DNA from 2 places in the Rummeliibacillus sp. JY-2-4R genome. Region 1 is predicted to be linked to the other one. Evidence: riboswitches for the same ligand, from Rfam matches in the RefSeq annotation. Region 1 holds a riboswitch; the other holds the start of a gene.
The links. A riboswitch is a leader RNA that binds a small molecule or an ion and turns the genes downstream of it on or off. The one in region 1 is predicted to bind glycine.

Region 1 (12,849 bases):
CAGTGAAAAATCAATCGAATCTTCCTATTTATGGAGGACAAGCATTGGTTGAAGGAGTCATGATGGGAAGCAAAGAACATACAGTTTCAGCAATTCGCCGTAATGACAACTCAATTGAATATTTTTATGTAGCTAGAAAAAAGAATCCGAAGCTTCAAAAGTTTAAAAAGATTCTTTTTGTTCGTGGAATCATAGCTTTAATTGAATCTGCGGCGAACGGTACGCAACATTTGCAGTTTGCGAGTGAGCGATATAATGTAAATCCCGGAGAAGAAAATAAGGATACTTCAGAAAAAAAGGAACGTTCAAAGTTGGAGATATGGCTTGGTGTTGCAGCAGTTGGCGTAATATCCTTTCTCTTTGGAAAATTTATTTTTACTTTAATTCCTGTTTTTTTAGCACAACTATTTCATGCATGGTTACCCAACAAAACGGAACAAATACTTTTAGAAAGTGGCTTTAAGTTAATTTTATTATTGAGTTACATATACTTTGTATCCCTTACGCCATTGATAAAACGCGTTTTTCAATACCACGGATCCGAGCACAAAGTAATCAACTGCTTTGAAAATGGCCTACCATTAACAGTTGAAAATGTACAAGCTCAAACGCGGTTACACTATCGTTGTGGTAGTAGTTTTATCTTATTTACGGTAATCGTAAGCATGTTACTTTATTTCTTCGTACCCACCGATCCATTTTGGCTACGAATAGTAGATCGAATTTTGCTCATCCCAGTTGTACTCGGGGTAGCATTTGAAGTGTTACAAGCTACAAATGCTTGTCGTAATATTCCTATTTTACGATTTTTAGGTTATCCTGGTCTTTGGCTTCAACTTCTAACAACTAAAGAACCAAATGACGAACAAGTAGAAGTTGCAATTGCTTCGTTTAATAAGTTACTAGAAATTGAAAAAGACCCATCGCAAATACCCGATCAAGTTGTATAAAAAATGCAAGGCATCTATAGTTTGATGCCTTGCATTTTTATTTCTTATTTTCTTTCCTCATTTTCACAATTTTAATAATGAAATACGGAACAAGCCAAAATATCAAATAATAGATAGCAAAGTTCCAATAGGATTGATCTAACATTGTGTAAATGACTAAGGCATATGCAATAAGCGAAACTCCTAGCGCAATTAGTGGATTAATACGATTAATAGCACATGAAATACCTTGAACTAAAAATGCCAAAGGGAATATAATCGTTAAGCCTAATAAAAAGAAAGATTTATTGACATCACCTTCACCAAATGCTCCAAACATAGCTAATACAGTAAGCGTAAGCATGGTGAAAGCCGGGAATACAATACCGGCAATTTTACTATACATGAAACTCTTCCTCCTTGCAGTTCCTTCTATTTTAACATGAATAAGAATGCAAAAAGAAACAATATCTAGACTTTCTCTTGATTCTTAAACTGTTCCCATGCATCAAAGAATTCTATATAATCATGTATTGTAAAATCAGCAGAAGCACAATTTCCTTGAAACATACAAGTTGAAAATCCCACCTTTTTTGCTGGTATTAAATCTAATTCTCTATCACCGATTGCTAATGTTAAATTATATTTATCATGTAGATATTGATAGGATGCTGGATTTGGCTTTCTTGCAAATCCATTTTCAGTCGTTACAATTTCTGCAAAATAACGGTCTAAATGATAGAATTCTAAAACTTTTTCTACTACTTGTCGTTCTTTATGTGTCATGATTACATTACAATCTGCTTGACGTAAAACCAACTCAATATTCGGAAATGGAGGCATTTGTTCCATTTGCAGGGCAAGATTTTCTTTAGTAAATTGTGAAATTTCTTGATCTGTTAATTGAAAATAGTCAAATGCATAGCCAAAGGAAACTTTTAAATGCTTCATCACGTTTTCATAACTTTCTCTTTGGTGAATGGTTTCAACTAGCAGTTTCGCATACGCAGGATATGTATTACATATAGTTCCATCAAAATCCCATAAAATATTCAATTTGTTTCACTCCAATGTAAGAAAATCCAAGTATGCTTTTAATACATACTTGGATTTTCAATTTGAATTCAATATAAAGAATTATAGTCCACATTTTAGTTGGGCGCCACAATTTGTGCAAGTGTTGCAGCCACCTAATTCTTCGACTGTACCTTGGCGACAAACAGGGCAAGTGTTTCCTACTTCAGAACCAATTGTCACATTTGTTGAACGTAAATCTTGAATTGTATCAACTAGTACTATTGGGCGTTTTTCTACCACTTTTTCTTCTGTCATGATGTCATCCATAACATTTTCTTCTGCTTTCAGTGTAAGTACTTGTGAATCACGGCTACCGTCAACATAAACAGTACCACCTTTTGCTCCACCATTGTATAAACGTTCATATACTTTTTGTACTTGTTCAACAGTATATCCACGAGGAGCATTAACCGTTTTAGAAATAGAGCTATCAATCCAACGTTGAATGATACATTGTACATCCGCATGTGCTTCCGGAGCTAATTCCATTGCCGTAACAAACCATTCAGGTAGGTTGTTTTCATCGGCATCTGGATGTGCTGTCAAGTATTCTTGTACAATATCTGCTTTCACTTCGATAAATTTACCAAGTCTACCACTGCGATAGTAAGTAAATGAGAAGTATGGTTCTAAACCAGTTGAAACGCCAACCATTGTTCCCGTAGAACCAGTAGGAGCTACTGTTAATAGATGGGAATTACGAATACCACTTTCAAGTACTGCTTGACGGATGTCTTCTGGCATTTTCTTCATATAGCCTGTTTCGATATAACGTTTACGAAGTTCGGCAGTTTCTCCATCGCTTTTCCCCACTAAGAACGGGAAACTTCCGCGTTCTTTTGCAAGCTCTGTTGATGTTTCATATGCAGTCACCGCGATGGCTTTGAAGATTTCATCTACTAAAATATTACCTTCTTCTGAGCCGTACTCTTTTTCACAGTAAATTAGTAAATCTGCTAAACCCATTACACCTAGGCCGACGCGTCGTTCACCTAATGCTTGCACACGGTTTTCTTCTAAGAAGTATGGTGTTGCATCAATTACGTTATCTTGCATTCGCACACCTACACGAACAGTTTCTTTTAATGCTTCAAAATCCACTGTTTTTGTCTCTTTATCTGCAAATTGAGCAAGATTCACTGCTGCTAAATTACATACAGAATAAGGCGCTAAAGGTTGTTCCCCACAAGGATTTGTAGCTACAACTTTTTGTCCATAACTTTTAGCATTTGTCATATCATTTGCGTTGTCAATAAAGAAAATACCTGGTTCGGCCGAATACGTTGCACAGATATTAATCAAATTCCAAAGTTCACGCGCTTTGATCGTTCGGTATGTGCGAACTGCATGTCCCATCGCTTCCCATTCACGGACATCACCACATTTATGCCATTCTGTGTTATATGACTCCATCTCTTTTTCATCATAGTCTTCTACAAATGGGAATCGTAAATCATAATCTTTGTCATTTTCTACTGCTTCCATAAAATCATTTGTCAAAGTAACGGATATATTCGCACCAGTTAAGAATTCTGGATTGTTTACACTGTAAGTACCGCCATCACGTAGTTTTGTTTCAGCGTCTTTGAAAATCATTTCATTGAAGCCACCAAAGCCTGGAATATTTTTATAGTTTAGTATACCTTGATACATAGCTTTTTCTTGCTCTGTTAAAGGCTTAAATTTTAGTTTTTCTTTAGCTAAGCGTTTGATTTCATCATCTTTTGTATTTTCTATTAAGAATCTTAAAATTCGAGGGTTTTGCATTTTCGAAATGATAAATTCAAAAATATCAGGGTGATTACAACTTAGCATAATCATTTGTGCGCCACGACGAGAACCACCTTGTTCAACAAGATGTGTCAGTTTAGCAATATCATCTAACCAAGAAACAGATCCTGAAGATTTACCATTTACACCACGAGCTAACGTATTGCGTGGACGTAATGTTGAACCATTAGTACCAACCCCACCACCGCGGCTCATAATTTCCATTACTTGTTTTCGGTGATCACTAATTCCTTCACGTGAATCAGGTACAAACGGCATTACATAACAGTTAAAGTAAGTTACTTCAGTGCCAGAACCAGCCCCATAGATAACTCGTCCTGCTGGGATAAAGTTAAGACTTACAAGTTGTTGATAGAATTTCTCATACCATTCTTTTCGTTTTTCTTCTGTTTTTTCTACAGATGCTAAACCAGTTGCATTACGCTTTGCTATTTGTTCGTAAAACACTTCTAGAGGCTTTTCAATGACATCTAATGAACGAGTAACAATTCCTGCAACTTGCTCTTCTGGATCATCTATTGCGCTACGATAATCCTCTTCTATTAACACTTTCGCCTTCTTATTCTCTCCATCAATTGAAACGATATATCCTAGACCGCGAGCAGGAAACTTCGGATCTGCTTTTACTGTTAAAACAACAAAATCCCCCGCTTTTAATGTCTTCTTTTCAGTATCTTTGAAAGAATAACGGTCAATCATCACTAATTTAGAAACACCTTTATGCGTAATGTGCATTTCTTCTGTTATAGGATGGACTTGGGGGAATTGTTGTATGTCCTTATTTAATTGTTCAATGTCGATTGTTTGATGATTATGCTGTGATGCAAGTACCATATCATCGCCTCCCTATTTATTAAAACACAATATGTAGTGCTAATTCATTTAATAACAATACTATATATTGATAATAAATGCAAATAGAGAGTTTTTGCGAGAATCCTTGTCATATCTACCTTTATCGACATTTTATTTAAAAACTTATGAAAAATAAGTCTAAAAACCTATTATTTTCTAAAATTCCATTCGTCATTTTCATAACGAGTTTTTGCAAGATTTTCAACATAATCTTGTTGTTCTTGTGTCAATTCATATGGAACTAATTCAATATCTAGTGCATCCTCAAATCCTTTGTGGAATGCTTTTGTGCAAGTTTCAACATCTACTTTACGACTCGCTAATTGATTAATTGCAATTGCTTTTTGTGGTAAATGTTTGCGCATACGTTCTTTCGAAGCTTCTGATGGAAATTTGAAAAGAGATATCAATTTTTCATCATCTAAATCTATTAATATTGAGCCATGTTGTAAAATTACGCCTTCTTGTCTTGTTTGAGCACTACCCGCAACTTTTTTTCCTTCTACGACAAGTTCATACCAACTTGGTGCATCAAAACAAACTGCACTCTTAGGTTTTTTCAATATTTCTCTTTTTTCATCGGAATCAGGTATGGAAAAATAAGCATCCAAGCCAAGGTTACGGAAACCTAATAATAAACCTTCACTGATTACTCTATAAGCTTCTGTAATCGTTTTAGGCATGTCTGGGTATTCTTCGGAAACAATGACGCTATAGGTAAGTTCATGCTCATGTAAAACTGCACGACCACCTGTTGGGCGCCTTACGAAGCCTAAATTTAATTTATGTAATTGTTCAAAATCGATATCTTTTTGTGCTCGTTGAAAATAACCGATTGATAGTGTTGCAGGATTCCATTCATAAAAACGAATAACCGGAGGAATTAAGCCTTTACTATGCCAATGTAGTAATGCTTGGTCTAAAGCCATATTGTAAGATGGGCTACAAGGTCCAGAATTTATAAAATACCACTTTGTTTTCATTTTATCGTCTCCCTTTTATATCAACTTTTCTATTTTATCAAAGTCATTGGACTATCGCCAGTTCTTCTTTTATAATAATATTTATAGATAGAAAGGGGTAAGTCATTTTGAGTTGGTTATATTCAATATTAATCGTTCTTGGCGTAATCATTATTTACGCATTAATTAACGCTTTCCGCTTAAAAAAAGCAGTTACTACACTAAATGAAGAAGAATTTAAACAAGGATATCGTAAAGCGCAATTAATCGATGTTCGTGAATTAAAAGAATTTGAGAGTGGCCATATTTTAGGTGCTCGTAACTTACCTACTACGCAATTGCGTAATAGATTTCATGAGCTTCGTCCTGATAAACCTGTGTACCTTTACTGCCAAAATGCTACACGTAGTGCACGTGCTGCCATGTTTTTAAAGAAAAAAGGATATAATGAAGTTTATCAATTAGAAGGCGGCTACAAAAATTGGCACGGTAAAATTAAAGTTAAATAATCTTTTCTTCAAAAAAAGAAAGTCATTTCCAAAAAAAGAAATGGCTTTTTTCTTTTTACATTATTTATTTCCCATATCATTTCCTAAATATATATAATAGGAAGAAACTCAAATCTATATATATTTATTCCAAATAGATTAAAACATAAATTTACAATTTTTAATATAAATCTTACATAAACAAAAGACGATTCATCTCCATTCCTATTAGGATTGGAGAATCCTCGTCTGAATAATTAATCAATTGAATTATGCTTCAACAAGATTTGCAGGTTTTACGTATTTTAAGACTGGTTGACGTGCAGCGCGTGTTTCATCTAGACGACTGATAACAGTTGTGTGTGGCGCTTCTTGAACAATCTCTGGTGATTCTTCTGCTTCTTTTGCAATTTGAATCATCGCATCGCAGAAAGCATCTAATGTTTCTTTAGATTCTGTTTCAGTTGGCTCAATCATTAAACCCTCTTCCACATTTAATGGGAAGTAAGTTGTTGGTGGATGATAGCCAAAGTCTAGCAGTCTTTTTGCGATATCAAGCGTACGTACGCCCAGTTTTTTCTGACGACTACCACTTAATACAAATTCATGTTTACAATGACGATTGTAAGGTAATTCATAATATGGTTGTAAACGGCGCATCATATAGTTCGCGTTAATAACAGCATTTTCTGTAACAGCTTTTAAGCCATCTGGACCCATGGAACGAATATAAGTATATGCACGTACATTTATACCAAAGTTACCATAGTAAGGTTTTACACGGCCAATAGATTGTGGACGGTTATAATCAAAATGATATCCTTGTTCTGTTTTAACTAGCACTGGTTTTGGTAAAAATGGAATCAAATCCTCTTTAACACCAACAGGACCAGAACCAGGACCACCGCCGCCATGAGGACCAGTAAATGTCTTGTGTAAGTTTAAATGAACACAGTCAAATCCCATATCTCCAGGACGCGCTTTTGACATTACCGCATTAAGGTTCGCGCCATCATAGTAAACTTTACCACCAACACCGTGAACGATATCTGCTATTTCTAGAATATTTCCTTCAAATAGTCCTAGTGTATTTGGGTTTGTAAGCATTAAAGCAGCAGTATCTGGACCTACAACATTGCGCAAATCTTCAAGACTTACAAGACCATTTTCATCAGACTTTACAGTGACGATATCAAATCCTGCTACAGATGCAGATGCTGGGTTTGTTCCATGCGCTGAGTCAGGCACAATCACTTTAGTACGTCCAAAGTCTCCATTTGTCTCATGGAATGCACGGATCATCATAAGTGCAGTCCATTCGCCATGAGCACCAGCAGCTGGTTGAAGTGTTACTTCATCCATACCCGTAATTTCGATTAAATGTTGTTGTAAATCATACATTAATTCAAGTGCACCTTGCACTGAATTTTCTTCTTGTAAAGGATGAATATTTGCAAAACCAGGGAATCTTGCAACAGATTCATTAATCTTTGGATTGTATTTCATTGTACATGAACCAAGTGGATAGAATCCTGAATCCACACCATGGTTACGGCGTGATAGTGCTGTATAGTGACGCATGATATCTAATTCAGATAGCTCTGGTAATTCAGCCTCTTCCTCACGAATAGCTGCTGTTGGTAAAATAGTAGATAATTCTAATTCTGGAACATCTAATTCAGGTAAACTATAACCTACGCGACCCTCTTTAGATAATTCGAATACAAGCGGTTGATTTTCCTTATGCATGTTGAAGAGCCCCCATTTCTTGAACAAGTGCATCAATTTCTTCTTTTGTACGTTGTTCAGTAACAGCAATTAATACATGGTTTTCTAATTCAGGTTTTACTTTACCTAAATTAAAGCCACCAATTATACCTTTTGTCAATAAAGCTGTATTCAATTCTTCAACTGAACCATTTACTTTAACAACAATTTCATTGAAATGAGCGCCATTGAAAGGTACTTCAAATCCAGCACGTACAAAAGCTTCTTTTGCATAATGCGTTTTTAGAATATTTTGTTTTGCCATTTCTTGAACACCTTTTTTACCAAGTGCTGTCATTGCTACAGACGCTGCTAATGCATTTAATGCTTGGTTAGAGCAAATATTAGAAGTAGCTTTTTCACGACGAATATGTTGTTCACGTGCTTGTAGCGTTAGTACAAAACCACGACGGCCTTCTTCATCTACTGTTTCTCCAATTAGACGACCAGGAACCTTACGCATTAATTTTGTAGTTGTAGCAAAGTAACCGCAATGTGGACCACCAAAAGCTTCAGGAATACCAAATGGTTGAGCATCTCCAACTGTAATATCTGCTCCCATTTTGCCAGGAGGTGTTAGAATTCCCAATGATAATGGATTGCTTGAAATAATTGAAAGACCTTTCACTGCATGAATTGCATCAGAAATTGCCTGAACATTTTCGATTTGTCCATAGAAGTTTGGATATTGTACCATGACACCTGCAGTATTATTATCAATTAAACTTTCAAGCACTTCTAAGTCTGTTTTCCCATCTTTTAACGGTACAGTAACCACTTCAATGGATTGACCATATGCGTAAGTTTTTACAACATCTTGGGCAATTGGATGTACCGCTTCTGATACTAACAGTTTTTTTCGACGAGTTTGACCTGCGGCTAGCATTCCGGCTTCTGCAAGTGCTGTTCCTCCATCGTACATAGAAGAGTTTGCAAGATCCATACCTGTTAGTTCAGCAATCATTGTTTGGAATTCAAAGATTGCTTGCAATTCCCCTTGAGAAATTTCAGGTTGATATGGTGTATAAGCAGTATAAAATTCAGAACGAGAAATGACATGGTCTACAATAACAGGTTTATAGTGATCATACACACCTGCTCCTAGGAATGAGACATACTCATCACTATTTGCATTTTGTTTTGCAAGTTGAGCTAATTCTTTTAATAATGCTGTTTCTGATTTTGCAGGTTTGATATTGTATTCACCTTTAAATCGGATCTTTTCTGGGATGTCAGCGAATAATTCATCAACTGATGATACACCAATAACCTTTAACATATCTTGCTGATCTTGTTCAGTCATTGGTAAATAGCGATGTTTCATGCAATAAAACCTCTCTTCACTTTATTTTTGGCGTTTATAAAAAGGTGTTTCTACCGTTTTTACCTTAAGTCTACGATTTCGAATTTCAATCTCTAATTCTTGGCCCACAACCGCATATTCACTTTTCACAAGTGCTAACCCAATATTACGTTTAGTTAGTGGCGATTGTGTACCTGTTGTTACCTCACCGATTTCTTCTTCCCCTTTATAGACTTTATATCCATGACGAGGGATCCCTTTGTCAATCATTTCAATGCCAATACTTTTTCTTGGCACACCATTTTCCTTTTGAGCGAGTAATGCATCCTTACCGATGAAATCTTCTTTATTTAATTTCACGACAAAGTTAATACCTGCTTCAAGTGGTGAAATAGTATTTGATAATTCTTGTCCATACAATGGAAGGCATGATTCAAATCGAAGAGTATCACGTGCACCTAAACCACAAGGAAGAACTCCCTTTGATTCTCCAGCTTGTAAGATTAAATCCCAAAGTGCAACAATTGCATCATTGGAAGCATATATTTCGAAACCATCTTCGCCAGTATAACCAGTACGAGATACTAAAGTATCGTAGCCTTTTATATTTACATGTTGTTGTAAACGGAATGGTTTGATTTCTTGAAGATTCGTTTCAGTTAATTGTTGTAACACTTCTAATGCAATAGGTCCTTGAAGTGCTAATTGACCGAATTCACTTGAACGATTTGTGATTGTCACATCTCCAAAAGCCTGTTTTTTCATCCAATCAAAATCTTTTTCAATATTTGCTGCATTTACAACTAATAAATACTTAGCTTCTTCTAGTTTGTAGATTAGTAAATCATCTACAACTCCACCATCTTCATAACACATTGTTGTATATTGTGTTTGATTGATTGCAACTTTTGAAACATCATTTGTCACTAAATTTTGCAAATAAGCTAAACTATCTGAACCTTCAACAAAGATTTCTCCCATATGCGAAACATCGAATAACCCCGCATTTTTGCGAACAGCTTCATGTTCAGCTTTAATAGAAGAAAATTGCACAGGTAAATCCCATCCACCAAAATCAATTGTTTTACCGCCATATTTTGCATATGAATCAAATAATGGTGTATGTTTTAATTCTGTTCCCATTTTGTTGCCCCCTAATCCTCATAGTCTTATCCAGCTCCACGCGCCAGGTCCTCGAAAGTACACAGTATGATGTGATTTCGATAGCCTAAGTACGCCGTACGATTCGACGTACTTAGGCTATCTTCCTTCGTTCGGACGCGTTCAGCATTTAAATAAAAAGACAGAGAAATCCAATTTTTGGATTTCTCTGTCCCATGCACCTGAAAGTTTAACCATTACGGTTGGCCTCTTTGGTGGCTACTTAGAGTAGCTCTCTCCAGAGTTGCGTCCCTTACGAGTCTTTTTGCCTGAGAGATTCATAGCACTTTGCTACTTGCTCCTTCGGCGACGCAATTTTTGCGTTCTCTCCCCGTACAATCATCCGCTTCCAAGAATAAATCTTGGTTCATTTCATTTCAATGTTCTATAACAGGATTGCTTGACTATATCCTAACATTGAATTACGAAAACTGCAATAAGTTTATGAAAAATGTTTCAAAGACGAATAATAAACTTACAGACCGTAAAATCATTCGCCTTTCAGTCTGGTAATTTGGAATGCTGCGTATTCAACAATTTGTCTTAATGATCTTCCTTCAGTTCGTATCGTTATATGTGTTGAACTTTTATAATATCTTCTACGCTGGTAAAACAAATCTTCTAACTCTTGTTTCGTTGAACGTTGAACAATAGGTCGATTTTTGTCTTTGTGAATTCTCTTCCAAATATCAGGAAAAGTCGCATCTAAAAATAACACTAATCCAGTTTGTCGCATAATTCTTCTATTTTCTGCATTCATCGCAACTCCACCACCAGTTGAAATAATGCAAAATTCATCTCGGAAGTCTCGCAAAAATTCCGTTTCTATTTTACGAAAATAATCTTCCCCTTTTTGCTCGAAAATCTCTGGAATAGCCATTTTTTCCCTTCTCACGATTTCTTTATCCATGTCGTAATATGGCATTCTTAGAAAATAACTGAGTCTTCTGCCAATTGCGCTTTTCCCACTCCCCATAAAGCCAACTAAATATACTTTTCTCATTTTTCTCACCTTCTTAGACAAAGCAAATGCCTTACAACTTTATATCACTTTTATTTATAGTAGCATGAACACTTGTCGATTCCAATAAATCATTCAAGGATGAGAAAAAATATAAGAAATTTAGGAGTTTATGTCAAATATTCATATTAATTTGAGCTACTAACCGTTTTATTTTCAATATTTTCATTTTCTAATTGAATAGAGTTTAATACGATTTTTGTTTGATCAATAGCTGCGATTTTCAAAGCATCATATGCTCTATAATGTGATTCATATGATGTACTAGCAGATAACAGTAAATTTGTAACAAAAAATAGGAAAATCAATGCAGTTAACAGTAAAAAACCCTCTTCATTTCTGAACATTCGGTACAATATATACTCTACTCCTTTCATCCCCATTTGCAAAGTAGACAGACATATTGACCACATAATTACGATAGTCAAAATTAGCATCTCGAATTCCAAATAATAAAGGTTGATACCCTTCGTCTCGTCTTAATTCACCCATTCCGATTGCATGCACTGCTACATCCCCTCTATTTTCGGTGAAATAATGAATACTCTTCTTATCATAATAAATTTCTTCTGCTTCGGTTAATTCATTTTGTAATTGAAATGCGAACAACTCCCATTGCAATTCACTACTATTAAGAATTCCTTTGCTTTTTTGACTATACCAAGTACAAAATAGTAAAAAGAAATGGGCAAACAGAACCAAAATCATTAGTTGGAGCAATGAATCTAATAATGTAAAACCCCCTTCTTCCTTTAAACTAAGGATTCGCATTTACACATAGCCTTTCGCTTTTTATATTTGTGTATTGTATACAAACTTGACTTTCGTCTCCTTCCCAATAATAAATCACTTCATCTATCTCAATTTCACCTTGATATTTTTGAAACTTTTTAATATTGCCAGCTGCATACAATGCTGCTTCTGCAGCATGAAGACTTAACTTTTTGCTATAAAGGGATGTCTCAAGACGATAAAAGAACGGCAATAATGTTCCAAATATAAGCATAACAATGACAAATGCCAGTAATGATTCTGGCAACGAATGTCCTTTTTCATTGAACAATTTTTACCCTTCCTTCGCCTAGATACACAATGAGTTTCGTAAGCCTACCGTTTACACTAAAAACCATGGTCCCCGCCTTAGCGACCGTATGGTTTTCTGAAAATTGTACAACATTTATATTACCAGTATGATGATATCGGATTTTTTTTGAATATTGTCTAACAATTATCGGCTTTTCTTTATTTATTTTCGATACATAAATTCGAATTTCACTTAATTCTTTTGGAACATATAAATACGTAGAGCTTTTATACTCATATGACAAGGCCTGAGTCAATTCTATATCAGTTTTCAATTCTTGGATAAAGCGGTCCTCTAGTTGTCGATCAAATTGTTTCTTACATACATTAATACCAATCATACAAATAATCATAGTAATTGAAAGAACTAATAACATCTCAATCAATGTAAAACCTTTTTGATTTTTGTAAA
Region 2 (12,849 bases), 940 kb from region 1:
ATAATGGGTAATTTGAGTTCAAGACATATTGTTCGCCATCTTTTTCAACGCGTGGCACTGGTAAATAGGGAATCAATTTCTCTTTTACACCTACAGGACCAGCACCAGGACCTCCACCACCATGCGGGCCAGTGAAAGTTTTATGAAGATTTAAATGCACGATATCAAAGCCCATTGTTCCTGGAGTAGTTTTCCCTAAAATGGCATTGGCATTCGCACCATCATAATAGAGTAGGCCGCCAGCTTCGTGAACCACTTGCGCGATTTCGATGATTTCTTTTTCAAATAATCCAAGTGTATTTGGATTTGTTAGCATTAATGCAGCTGTATCATTATTTACATGTTTCTTTAATTCTTCTAAGTCAACTAATCCATTTTCGTTGGATGGAATGGTTACGGTTTGAAATCCAGCAACGCTTGCACTAGCAGGGTTTGTACCATGTGCAGAGTCTGGAACAAGTACCTTTGTTCTAATTTCACCTTTTTGTTCATGATAAGCTTTGACCATCATTAACCCAGTCCACTCACCTTGTGCACCTGCAGAAGGTTGTAAAGTTACTGCATCCATACCCGTGATGACCGCTAATTCTTCTTGTAAATTATAGAGAAGCTCTAATGCACCTTGTACCGTTTCAGTTGGTTGGTATGGGTGAATGCGGCTAAATCCTGCAAGGCGTGCCACATCTTCGTTAATTTTCGGATTGTATTTCATCGTACAAGAGCCAAGTGGATAAAAACCATTATCAATCCCATGGTTTTTATTTGAAAGTGCTGTATAATGGCGCACAAGTTGAAGCTCAGATACTTCTGGAAGCTCTGCTGCTTCGTCACGAATCAAATGCTTTGGAAATTTATCTTGTAAATCAATACTTTCAACATCACTTTTCGGAAGGCTGTAACCTACACGTCCTTGACTGCTTATTTCAAAGATTAATTCATTATAATCAACCATTTACAACCGCCTCCAATGCTTCTACAAATTGGTCAATCTCTTCTTTTGATCGTTGTTCTGTTACAGCAATCAGCATTTGATCGTTATAGCCATAATCTTTTCCTAAGTCATAACCGCCAATAAAGCCAGCTGCTAACAATTTTTCGTTCACTTCTTTAACTGGACGTGGAAGTTCCACAACAAATTCATTGAAGAATGGTGATTGATTTAAAACGATAAAGCCTTTCTTTTGAAGAGCTTTTGCCATGTAGTCTGCTTTTTCAATATTTAGTTGTGCCATTTCACGAATTCCTTGCTTTCCTAGTGCTGACATACAAACTGAAGAAGCAAGGGCATTTAATGCTTGGTTCGAACAAATATTAGATGTCGCTTTATCGCGACGAATATGTTGCTCACGTGCTTGCAATGTTAATACAAATCCACGTCTTCCTTGTTCATCTTGCGTTTGTCCGACAATACGTCCAGGGATTTTACGCATGAATTTTGATTTTACGGCAAAATAACCGCAGTGTGGACCACCAAAGGACATTGGAATACCAAGTGGTTGCATATCTCCGATAACAATATCTGCACCCAGTTTACCTGGTGATTGCAAAAGTGCTAATGCAAGTGGATTGGCACTGACAATGAAAAGTGCACCATTTTCTCCCGCGATTTTCTTAATTTCGGCTAAATCTTCAATAGAACCGAAGAAGTTTGGATATTGAACAATCACTGCAGCAACAGCCTTGTCTACTTGTGCTTTTAGTTGTTCTAAGTCTGTTACATCTGTTGCTAAACTTACTTCTTCTACTGCATAGCCTTGACCTTTTGCAACTGTGTTTAAAATTGCGCGAGATTCAGGATGAACGCCATTTGATACAAGTACTTTTTTTCGTCTTGTTGACGCAACTGCAAGGGAAGCAGCTTCTGCAAGAGATGTGAAACCATCGTACATAGAAGAGTTGGCCACATCCATTCCTGTTAATTCACTAACCATTGTTTGGAATTCGAAAATCGCTTGTAATTCCCCTTGGCTAATTTCTGGTTGATACGGTGTATAGGCTGTATAAAATTCAGAACGTGAAATCATATGATCCACTACACTCGGAATATAGTGATCATACGTACCCGCTCCAAGGAAAGTTGGATACTGGTTTACATTAATGTTACGCCCAGCAAGTTCATTCATTTTTTTCATGAGAACAGGTTCTGGATCTGCATCTGGAATGTTAAGCTCACCTTCTAAGCGAATGCTATGTGGAATATCTTCAAATAATTCGTCGACAGAAGACACGTTTAAAAACGAAAGCATTTCCTCTTGATCTTGTTTCGTATCAGGAAGATATCTATACGTATTGGTCATCTTATTCCTCTCCTTCGTTGATAAATGCTTGGTATTCACCTTCATTTAAAAGAGATTCTAATTCTTCTGGATTGGATAATTCCACTTCAACTAACCAACCTGCTTCATACGGCTCTTCATTAATTGACTCAGGCGTATCTTCTAAGGCCTCGTTTACACGAACGATTGTGCCTGTTACAGGAGAAAAAACATCAGAAACGGCTTTAACAGACTCGATTGATCCCATAGATTCATTTGCTGTTACTTCAGTATCAATTTCAGGGTTTTCAACAAAAACGATATCTCCTAATTGCTCTTGTGCAAATTCAGAGATTCCTATACGCACGCGATTTCCTTCTAATGGTAATACCCACTCATGGTCCTGATTAAATAGTAAATTTGCTGTTACATTCGTCATTATTTTTTCTCCCCTTCACCAATGTTTTCTATCCTTTTTTATAAAACGGTGTTTTCACAACAACCGCGTCAATCAATTTATTTCGAACTTCCACTTTTAGCTGTGTTCCCTCTTTCGCTTGTTCTGTAGAGATCAGCGCAAGACCTAAACTTTTATTTAAAGTTGGAGACTTAGTTCCAGATGTGATAAATCCAATTTCTTCTTCACTTTCTGAAAATACTTTGTAACCATGACGAGGAATGCCTCTTCCTGTTACTTCAATCCCAACTATTTTTCGTTTTAATCCTTCTTCTTTTTGTTTTAATAGGCTTTCTTTTCCAATAAAATCGCATTCTTTAGCTGTTTTGACAGCAAATCCGATCCCTGCTTCAAGTGGGCTAATTTCGTTTGAAAGCTCTTGCCCATAAAGTGCAAGACGTGCTTCTAAACGAAGTGTGTCACGTGCACCTAATCCACATGGTTTTAAACCATCTGCACTACCATTTTCAAGAAGCTTTTCCCAAAGAGCTTCTGCTTGTTGGGCTGCTAAATATAGTTCAAAGCCATCTTCACCTGTGTATCCTGTACGAGATACTAGAACATCTGTAATCTCTTCAATTTTGACATGTTGAGCAAATTGGAAGCTGCCGATTTGGCTTAAGTCTGTATCCGTTAATTTTTGTAAAATAGCTTCTGCCTTTGGACCTTGAATCGCAAGTTGAGCCACATCATTTGAAATATTTTGAAGTGTCACTTCGCCTTTTACATTTTGCTTCATCCAGTCATAATCTTTTTCAATGTTTGCTGCATTTACTACAAGCAAATATTTTTCATCTGCTAATTTGTAAACAAGTAAGTCGTCCACTGTAGTACCATCTGGGTAGCACATAGCTGTGTATTGTGCCTTATTGATGGCAATCTTCGTTACATCATTCGTAACGAGATAGTTGATATAGCTTTCTGCATCTTTTCCATCAATAAGTATTTCTCCCATATGGGATACATCAAATAGTCCGGCAACATTTCGAACTGCTTCATGCTCTTCTATAATGCTTGAAAACTGTACTGGAAGTTCCCAGCCGCCAAAGTCAATGACCTTTGCTCCAGATTTTTTATATGATTCAAATAGTGGCGTTCGTTTTAAAGTTGTTTCAATACTCATTTTGGCACCTCCGATTAAATTTCCTGCGCAATAATTGTTATTTCAGTTATCCTCTTATACGTTCACTGGTTGTTGAACCAATGGGAATGCTTCGCAAATGGCTTTTGTTGTCTCTTTTGCTTTTTTAAGAACGTCTTCGTCTCCGTTACTCTTTAGGACTGAAGCAATAACTTCACCTATTTTCACCATTTCCTCTTGCTTCATGCCACGTGTAGTTAAAGCAGCTGTTCCCATACGAATACCGCTTGTGACAAATGGGCTCTCCGGATCAAATGGAATTGTGTTTTTATTGACTGTGATTCCTGCTTCTTCTAATAACTTTTCAGCAACTTTCCCAGTTAAGTTCCATGGGCGTAAATCTAAAAGGACTATATGATTATCAGTGCCACCAGAAACAAGTGATGCCCCTTCTTTTTTCAATGTTTCGCTTAAAGTTTGAGCATTTTCAATGATTTGCTGTGCATAAGTTTTGAAGCTTGGTTGTAATGCTTCATTGAAAGCAACCGCTTTAGCAGCAATGATGTGCATTAATGGTCCACCTTGAATACCTGGGAATACGGCTTTATTGATTTTTTTGATTAACTCATCATCATTTGTTAAGATGATTCCGCCGCGTGGTCCTCTCAATGTTTTATGTGTTGTACTTGTAACGACATCTGCATATGGAATTGGTGATGGATGAAGTCCTGCTGCAACAAGACCAGCAATATGTGCCATATCCACCATGAATTTTGCTCCTACTAGATCAGCAATTTCTTTAAAGCGAGCAAAATCTATGACTCTTGGGTAGGCACTTGCACCAGCAATAATCAATTTTGGTTTCTCTTTTTTCGCGATTTCTTCTAGTTCATCGTAATCTATCAATTGCGTATCTTCTTTTACGCCATAGGATACAATGTCAAACCATTTACCTGAAATGCTAACAGGGCTACCATGAGTTAAGTGACCGCCATGAGAAAGATTCATCCCCATCACTTTGTCGCCTGGTTCAAGTAATGCATAAAATACGGCAAGGTTTGCTTGTGCACCTGAATGTGGTTGAACATTAGCATATTTTGCACCAAACAATTTCGTTAGGCGCTCAATTGCTGTTTGTTCTGCTACATCAACAAATTCACATCCGCCATAGTAACGTTTACCTGGATAGCCTTCTGCGTATTTGTTTGTCATGACACTTCCCATCGCTTCTAGCACATCTTCGCTTACAAAGTTTTCTGATGCGATCAACTCCAGTGTTTGATGTTGTCGATTACTTTCCTGTTCAATTGCTGCAAAGATGGCTGAATCATTTTGTCGTAAACTCATGTAAATTCCTCCTTCAAATTTGGTTTTGGTAGTACCAAACAATAGCACTTCACCTTACTACGAATCTACTTTTCTATGTATAGACAAACCTTTTTTGGACGCAAAAAAGGACAGAAAAGGGAAGCCGTAGCTTGATCCCTTCTCTGTCCTTTTACCTGAGAGTTTAACTCCTTTGTTTATGGAGTCTTCCCCGTTGGTGGCGTAATACTATGTCGCGCTCTCCAGAGGTGCGTCCGGTTGTAGTTCCTTCTACCTGAGAGATTTGTTCCAAGGGTTTTTTTAGAACTTGCTCCTTCGGTGGCGTTTGCTTAATGCACTCTCCTACAACCATCATCCGCAATATTGTTTTGTATATTCAGAATAATTTCAATATTGCGTGATGTCAATATTTATTTTTTATTTTCATATATTTTCTTCTTTAATCAAATTTCTTCTACAAATGATTCCTCAGTTGTTTGATCCACCATTTCTGCATTTGGCTTTCTTAGCTTATAAACGGCAATCAACATGATAAACCAAACAGGCGTTACGAATAAGGCAACACGAGTGTCTTGCGCAAATGCAAGTACCACAAGTACAAATGCAAGAAAAGCAAGGATTACATAATTTGCAACTGGATATAGTGGCATTTTAAATTTGTTTGCTTTTGCTAGTTCTGGTCTTGTTTTGCGATATTTCATGTGACAAATCACTGTGATTCCCCAAATAAAGATAAAACATACTGTAGAAACACTAGTAATTAGCGTGAATACCCCTTCTGGAATTAAATAATTCAAAATAACTGATATTAAAATAATCGTACTTGAGAAGAACAATGCATTAGAAGGCACTTTACGTGCATCCAGTTTGGCAAATTTTGCAGGTGCATTTTTTTCTCTTGCTAATGAAAAGACCATTCGGCTTGTACTGAAAATACCGCTATTACATGCAGAAGCTGCGGATGTTAGTACAACGAAATTGATAATACCTGCAGCTGCAGCGATACCAACTGACGCAAAGACTTGTACAAATGGGCTCTTCGCAGGATCAAGTGCGCTCCACGGATAAACACTCATAATAACAATAAGTGCACCAATGTAGAAAATGATCACTCGAATAGGAATGTTATTGATGGCTTTTGGAATTACTTTTTCAGGATCTTCTGTTTCACCAGCTGTAAGACCTACAAGTTCAATACCAACAAACGCGAAAACGACCATTTGGAATGATAGTATAAAGCCATTCATACCATTTGGGAACCATCCATCATGACTCCATAGATTCGTGAAACTAGCTGCACCCGAATCTGTATTGAAGCCTTTTATAATCATGACAACCCCAACGACAATAAGAGCAATAATCGCGATAACTTTAACTAATGCGAACCAGAACTCCATTTCACCGAAAAGCTTAACAGTAGCAAGATTCATACATAACAAGATGACAAGTGCGATTAAACCTGGCATCCACTGCGGTACATTAGGGAACCAATACTGCGTATAAATGCCAACTGCTGTTAAATCAGCCATCGCAATGGAAACCCAGCAAAACCAATAGGTCCATCCAGTAATAAATGCTGCCATATCCCCTAAATAATCATCTACAAAATCAACAAACGAATGATAGTTTAAGTTAGATAATAGTAATTCTCCTAGTGCACGCATGATTAAGAAACAAATAATACCTGTAATCATGTAAGCAAATAAGATAGATGGTCCTGCTAAATGAATTGACTTACCAGCACCAAGAAATAACCCTGTTCCAATAGCACCACCAATAGCAATAAGTTGTACGTGTCTGTTTTTTAGACCTCTTTGTAATTGTTGTTGTTCCATACGATCATCCTCTCAACTTTAATAAATTTGAATCTAGGAAACTAGTGATCATTGTAGATTACTAGCCCCTTCCAAAAAACTAAGAGTTTCACGACAATTGTTAAACAATGAAAACAAATTCCCCCTTCTTCTCAACAAAAAAAAGAACAGAAGAAGGCCTAATCACCTTCTCTGTCCTTTTACCTGAAAGTTTATCCCACAAGCTTCGTGGGTCCCCTTTGGTGGCAATAACTTGCACTCTCCAGAGTTGCGTCCTATATTGGTTCATTTACCTGAGAGATTTACTCCAATGGTTTTTTTGGAATTTGCTCCTTCGGTGGTGTTTCTCTTCACTCTCTCCCAATATAATCATCCGCATATTTTGTTTTTGTGTTATAATACAGGAATACGTTAGATATTTTACAAAATTCATATAATTCAAAACGTATTCTTTCAGTAACCCACTTTTTTGATTTCAATAGTGGTTACCACCCTTCATCAAACTATTAATAAAGGGCTTTCATTTATTATATTTCAAAGTTCACAAAAAAGAAATATATTTTTTCTAAAAATTTCGAATATTACAAATAAAGGAATGTAATTAGGATTATTTTCACTCATTTATCCCAAATCCTCATGTGGTTTATATAAAGCTAGCTACCTTAAAAATTCAAAACACCACAAGGCGGGATAACAATTACCCATCCTTGTGGTGTTTTTACTATCATTTTATAATAACATCCCTAAATATTTTTCGAAGTTCACGCCTTCTACTTTTGGAATTTCTTCCATAGAAGAATCTTGAATAGCCTTGTTAAGAAATTTTTCAGCAAGTTGGACCGATTCTTCCAAATCCTCTCCGCGCATCATGCCACCCATAATGACGGAGGCAAATAAGTCTCCTGTACCAGAATAGCTTTGCCCGTTGTACGGCATTGCATTATAAAACGTTCTATTTCCATCCAAATACATATTTCCAATATAACGCTCATTTGAATTTTCATTTGGTGGATTGACGCCCGTAATAATCACTTGTGCACCTGTTTCTTGCTGCAATGTGTTTCCTGCTTCCTCAATGGTTTGTAGGAAGTCTTTTTCGTTTGTATAACTATGTAACTTCTCATAAGATAACCCGGTTAATAAACAACATTCCGTTACATTCGGTGTGATCACATTTGCACATTTCACCAGTTCCCTCATGCGCATAAGCAATTCCTCTGTAAAAAGCTTATAAGCCTCGCCCATATCTCCCATTACGGGATCTACTAGCAACCGTGTTTTATCTGATTTAAATGTCTCTAAAAAGCGGAAAATATTATTAATTTGCTCCCGACCCGTTACAAAACCAGTATAGATGCCATCAAAACTTACATTCATCTTGGTCCATTCATCTTCAAAATAGTGCATTTTATCTGTAAAATCTTCGCAAAAAAAGCTCGAATAACCGGTCTGCGCAGACAAAATAGCAGTTGGCAAAGGACACGCTTGTACCCCCATTACCGAAAGAACCGGAATAGCAGCTGTCAATGAGCATTTTCCAAAAGATGATAAATCCTGTATTACTGCAACTTTTTTCATAGTGGCCTCCATTTTAAATATCTTGAAAATTAAAGTAGAAAATCTTTATTAACAGTATAGCATCCTTTATTCGTTGAGAATGTATAAACATAAATGCTTCTTTAAATTCTAATTAAATTAGGACATTATTTGTTGTATTCGAGGATAATATTTCCTAAAACGCGGATGTTTTTTCTGGAATCACGAATAATCGAACTCAAATCGCGGATGATTCATCGTAAATCGCGGATGTTCGCTTGTTACACCTATGAATATTTTCAAAAACTTGTATTCAAAAAGATTTACATAATTCCAGTTTAATTCATTCTCTTAATGCAAAGAATTTCTTTTTAAGTAGACTAGCAAGGTTTATAAAATAAAGATGTTCACTCTCAATTATACACAATAAAGTAAATAGTACTTTTAAAAAAGTTGCTGTTTAAGATAGTTGTTTACACTAGTGACTTTTAATATGTAAACAAAAAGACCGTCGACGTGGGTGTATCGTACGGTCATAATAATGATTTTTAATGGTATTCCTTCATAAATAACTCATTCTTCATGTTTATAGTGATGGAGGCCAAATATATTGTTTTCCCCAACTCTCTCTTGCAAGGCTTTCAATTTGTTCAATAATCTGAACATCAACGAGGGATGCGTCCCCATGTTCATAAGGGTTATAGTGGAAGACATACATACGAGATACAAATTGGGCAAATGGAAGTGAGGCTTCCCCTTCCTCTTCACCATGATTTTTTACAGACGGCTCAATTCCTTGTCCCCAGTTTTGGCCACTGTCATTGTTCGGATTGTAAAAATAAACCCGATATTCACCTTCTTTATCTTGGGCAATACGCTGGATGGAAACGGCATGAAGCCCCAACAACTGGCCATGAATATCCGTTATAAAAATACCTACAGGGTTTGGATATATGAGTTCATACCCATCGTTATACTCAGGATGATGAGTGGCATAAAACAATCGGACAAACCTAGAATAATTGATGACTGTTCTTGTTAGTGGATCAATAATACTGGCAAACCCGCGTTGAATCCAGTCTCCGTAAAATTCAGGATTTACCCATTTATGTCCATCCTGTCCTCGAAGCAATGTCCTTTTCATCATTTCGTTATAAATCTTATCAAGATGTTTCACTAAAACCTTGGATACTGGATCTAGTTCTTGATGTATTTCTGAAGCAACCCCTTCCACTAATAAAGATGAATGAATAATATCCCCTTCAAAAACCATATGAATATCGTTATCCCTAGCAGCACGTGCAATAAACTCGAGCAATTGGCCAGCGTCATGCTGTGACCATAGGCTAATTGCGCGTGTAGACTGACATGTGGGATTCATTCCTTGACCTACCCCTAAAGGCTGACCTAACACGCTTAACGTTCCGGACACTAGAATAGCATTTGCCGTTAATCCCTCGCACTTTGTTTCAGGTGTTAACAAGATTTCCTGCACTTCTGGATGAATCTCAAGTTCCAGTAAGCGTTGAATTCCTAGCGTAATCGGTTCCTGAGAGAGCAAACCTCTATTTAACACTTTCGCCAGTCCATAAATCGACTGGGCTGTTTGCGGATAAATAGAATCTTGTATCAACTCATCAACAAGCTCACGATGATCATGTAAAAGCGCTTGCCCTATTTCAGTCAATTGAAGAGCTGCAGGTAACAAATCAGAATGTTCACGAGCTAAATATCTGAGGAGCACTGCATGATAAGGGGATACAAGTCCCGTTTCGACGATTGACAGCCCAAACGATTCTGCTTCCTTTACCAACTCTTTTTTGGTGGCATCTTTTAAAGCCGCTCGATATTCATTGAAGTCATTCGCATGTTTGCTTAAATGACTTGGCGTTGTGATAGCATTTACATATTGTTGTAGAGAAGATTTCACTTTCTCATCAATGTTTGATTCCATAATCTGTTGTGCCATCGTAATCATGTTGAGTATTCGATTAACCATAATTGGACGCTGTATTGTAAGACGGTCGATTTCTGACACGATTTTCTTAGCAATTGCTTGAAAGGATAGTTCCTCCCCTAAGAAATGAAAGAGCCTTTCAGCTCGTTCAATATGTTCACCAGCATTCACTCTCGCCTCTTCTGTTTCTGGTGGAAATAAAATATCGAGATTTAAAGCTAATACTTCGTTTAAAAAATCTTTTGCTTCTTGGGCAGTTAATTCCTTATGTTCATATGTTCCTTTTGCAATGGCTAGCATTCGCAGCTCACTAAGCAATTCTACAATTGAATTCACACCTTTTAATTTTAATGAACCACCAACTAGAGGTGCTTGAAGTTTTGAAGCATTCTCCCAAGGTCCATTCAAAAACACACCTGCTTCATCAAAACGATGAGCATAATGAAACAATTCCTTTATACCTTCTTCTGTTTGAGTTAGTTCACTAGCCTGCCTGAAAACTTCTTTTTGATAATTGCTTTTCAAATACGGATCTGCCTGTCCAAGCAGATCCAGCGTCTGTTCAAAATTTGGTAATACTGATTTATCTAGAGCCTCCATCTTCCATTCCTCCTCATTCCTATTCAAAAATAAAAGTAGATGAATTATGTTATAAAATTCCGTCTGTAATTCCACTAATATCCAGTAATGTATAATTTATTTCCCTTAATTAAATCTTTCAAACTCTCATTTTTTTAAAAATTATTGCTTTCGGTCCAAATCTTTTACGAATCGTTGTCTAGTTTTCTGACTTTTGTGCTAGTAAAGATTTATTTAGTGCTAGCATTCTTAATGAATACTTTAATAGAATGAGTAGATTAATATGTAGAAATTTCGATTATTTTATCTAGTGTTACTTAGTGTAAGGAGGTTCTTGTTATATTAGAAGATATATTCAAGTGGATTAGAGGATGTGATTATCCGAAATAAAATGAACCTCAAATTAGCAAATTTGAGGTTCATTTTTGTTATTACTTTTTCGTGCGTTTATCCTTCTCATTCGCAGCGTCAGCACGTTGAAAATCTTTTCGATAGAGAATTTCTTGCATAGATGTTAGTCCATTATATTTTGTTGTGAAATGCTGAGGTGGTAACTTTTGGTCCTTCACAATGATCACTCCTTTCTTTATCTTCTAAAAGTTTTTCCTTTGGAATAGATGGATATACCATTATTTTTTGTAATGAATGAATTTAGTCAAGATGAACCAGGAGGATTTATTATTTCAAAAGGTATTTCTGTAATTGAGTAACTTTTTGTGTTTTTCTACTATTTAATTGGAATCATAGGTTGTGTTGGTTATTTTCTTATTGCAAAATGTTTTTTATATAGACTGGCGAGGTTTATAAAAAGAAAAGAAATTTATAAACAGATGGTGTTTTCGTTACCAAAATTTTAAACTTTCTTTGAAAACTTGCTCTCTTTCTTACTAGTTACTATATTGTCATAGCGAATTTTATAAAAATGATGTTTCATTTAGTAAAACACGGGTATATATATGACATAAGAAAATTAAATTATTAAAACATTAAGGAGTTGCATGTAGATGACAAAAGTAGTTTTAGTAAATGGAGAATATTTAGCAATCTTAGATGAAAGACAAGAAGTACACACGAAGAAGTTGCCTGAAGGATTAGAACTTGGACCAATGGGTGAAGTCCAATACGACCAAAAAACCGGAGAAATTATTGTTGATGGTCAGGCCATTTAAGCTCTTTTCACCATTAGCTACATAGAAAGCCTACTCATTATTATTGGATAATGAATAGGCTTTTTGTGTTTGAGTAATTGGATCTCATTCAATTCGCTCATTTTTGCTGGTAATTCGTTCTTTTGACGCTTTAATTCGCCCTTTTGATGCTCCAATTCTCCCTTTTCATCTTGCTATTCGCTCTTTTCTAAATTGCACTCTCACTATATGAAATTTAAGTCTCCGAAAAATCCGAATTAAATCTATTTATAAATATTTAGACTAGCGAGGTATATAAAATTAAATCGAAGATAATATACGGTGATGATTGGCAATTGTTTGGTACAATGTGAAAATACGAGATGGAAAAATTGGAAGTCTTATGATTTGAAATATTAGTAATACCATATAGGGTTAATAACTTAAGGATGGGTTATTTTAGATTTAATGATAAAAAAGCTCTAATCCCGTGTAAGACTTGGATTAGAGCTTTTGGATTTAAAAACATTTATGAACACAGTACGTACTAAGTATGAATAGGTTAAAGTTAAATTTTGCTTTCTATTGCGAAACCTCTAAGTGAAAGAGGATAATGATGTGTCTTGATGAATTCTCGTTATTGGATAGGCGAAGCTATATTAATAGGAAAAGACTTTCTTTCAAACAGATTAGTTTTTCACTTCATACCATGCGAGT

Region 2: another riboswitch for glycine. It lies ahead of glyA (serine hydroxymethyltransferase); the one in region 1 lies ahead of gcvT (glycine cleavage system aminomethyltransferase GcvT).

What each region holds. Positions count from the first base shown of each region.
Region 1 covers NZ_CM132623.1:2,623,697-2,636,545, forward strand. Annotated here, with positions in the region: gene ACWV26_RS12835 (DUF1385 domain-containing protein) at 60-950, shown strand; gene ACWV26_RS12840 (hypothetical protein) at 988-1,335, opposite strand; gene ACWV26_RS12845 (HAD-IA family hydrolase) at 1,401-1,985, opposite strand; gene ACWV26_RS12850 (vitamin B12-dependent ribonucleotide reductase) at 2,067-4,631, opposite strand; gene ACWV26_RS12855 (lipoate--protein ligase family protein) at 4,802-5,635, opposite strand; gene ACWV26_RS12860 (rhodanese-like domain-containing protein) at 5,743-6,123, shown strand; gene gcvPB (aminomethyl-transferring glycine dehydrogenase subunit GcvPB) at 6,373-7,851, opposite strand; gene gcvPA (aminomethyl-transferring glycine dehydrogenase subunit GcvPA) at 7,844-9,193, opposite strand; gene gcvT (glycine cleavage system aminomethyltransferase GcvT) at 9,215-10,315, opposite strand; glycine riboswitch at 10,581-10,676, opposite strand; gene ACWV26_RS12880 (shikimate kinase) at 10,824-11,336, opposite strand; gene ACWV26_RS12885 (hypothetical protein) at 11,483-11,710, opposite strand; gene comGF (competence type IV pilus minor pilin ComGF) at 11,688-12,125, opposite strand; gene ACWV26_RS12895 (hypothetical protein) at 12,112-12,417, opposite strand; gene comGD (competence type IV pilus minor pilin ComGD) at 12,407-12,849, opposite strand, start outside.
Region 2 covers NZ_CM132623.1:1,685,105-1,697,953, reverse strand. Annotated here, with positions in the region: gene gcvPB (aminomethyl-transferring glycine dehydrogenase subunit GcvPB) at 1-952, opposite strand, end outside; gene gcvPA (aminomethyl-transferring glycine dehydrogenase subunit GcvPA) at 945-2,297, opposite strand; gene gcvH (glycine cleavage system protein GcvH) at 2,299-2,694, opposite strand; gene gcvT (glycine cleavage system aminomethyltransferase GcvT) at 2,723-3,835, opposite strand; gene glyA (serine hydroxymethyltransferase) at 3,890-5,140, opposite strand; glycine riboswitch at 5,371-5,474, opposite strand; gene ACWV26_RS08200 (amino acid permease) at 5,563-6,954, opposite strand; glycine riboswitch at 7,124-7,201, opposite strand; glycine riboswitch at 7,205-7,306, opposite strand; gene ACWV26_RS08195 (pyridoxamine kinase) at 7,663-8,511, opposite strand; gene ACWV26_RS08190 (hypothetical protein) at 9,056-11,026, opposite strand; gene ACWV26_RS08185 (YfhE family protein) at 11,437-11,574, opposite strand; gene ACWV26_RS08180 (hypothetical protein) at 12,010-12,174, shown strand; gene ACWV26_RS08175 (helix-hairpin-helix domain-containing protein) at 12,822-12,849, opposite strand, start outside.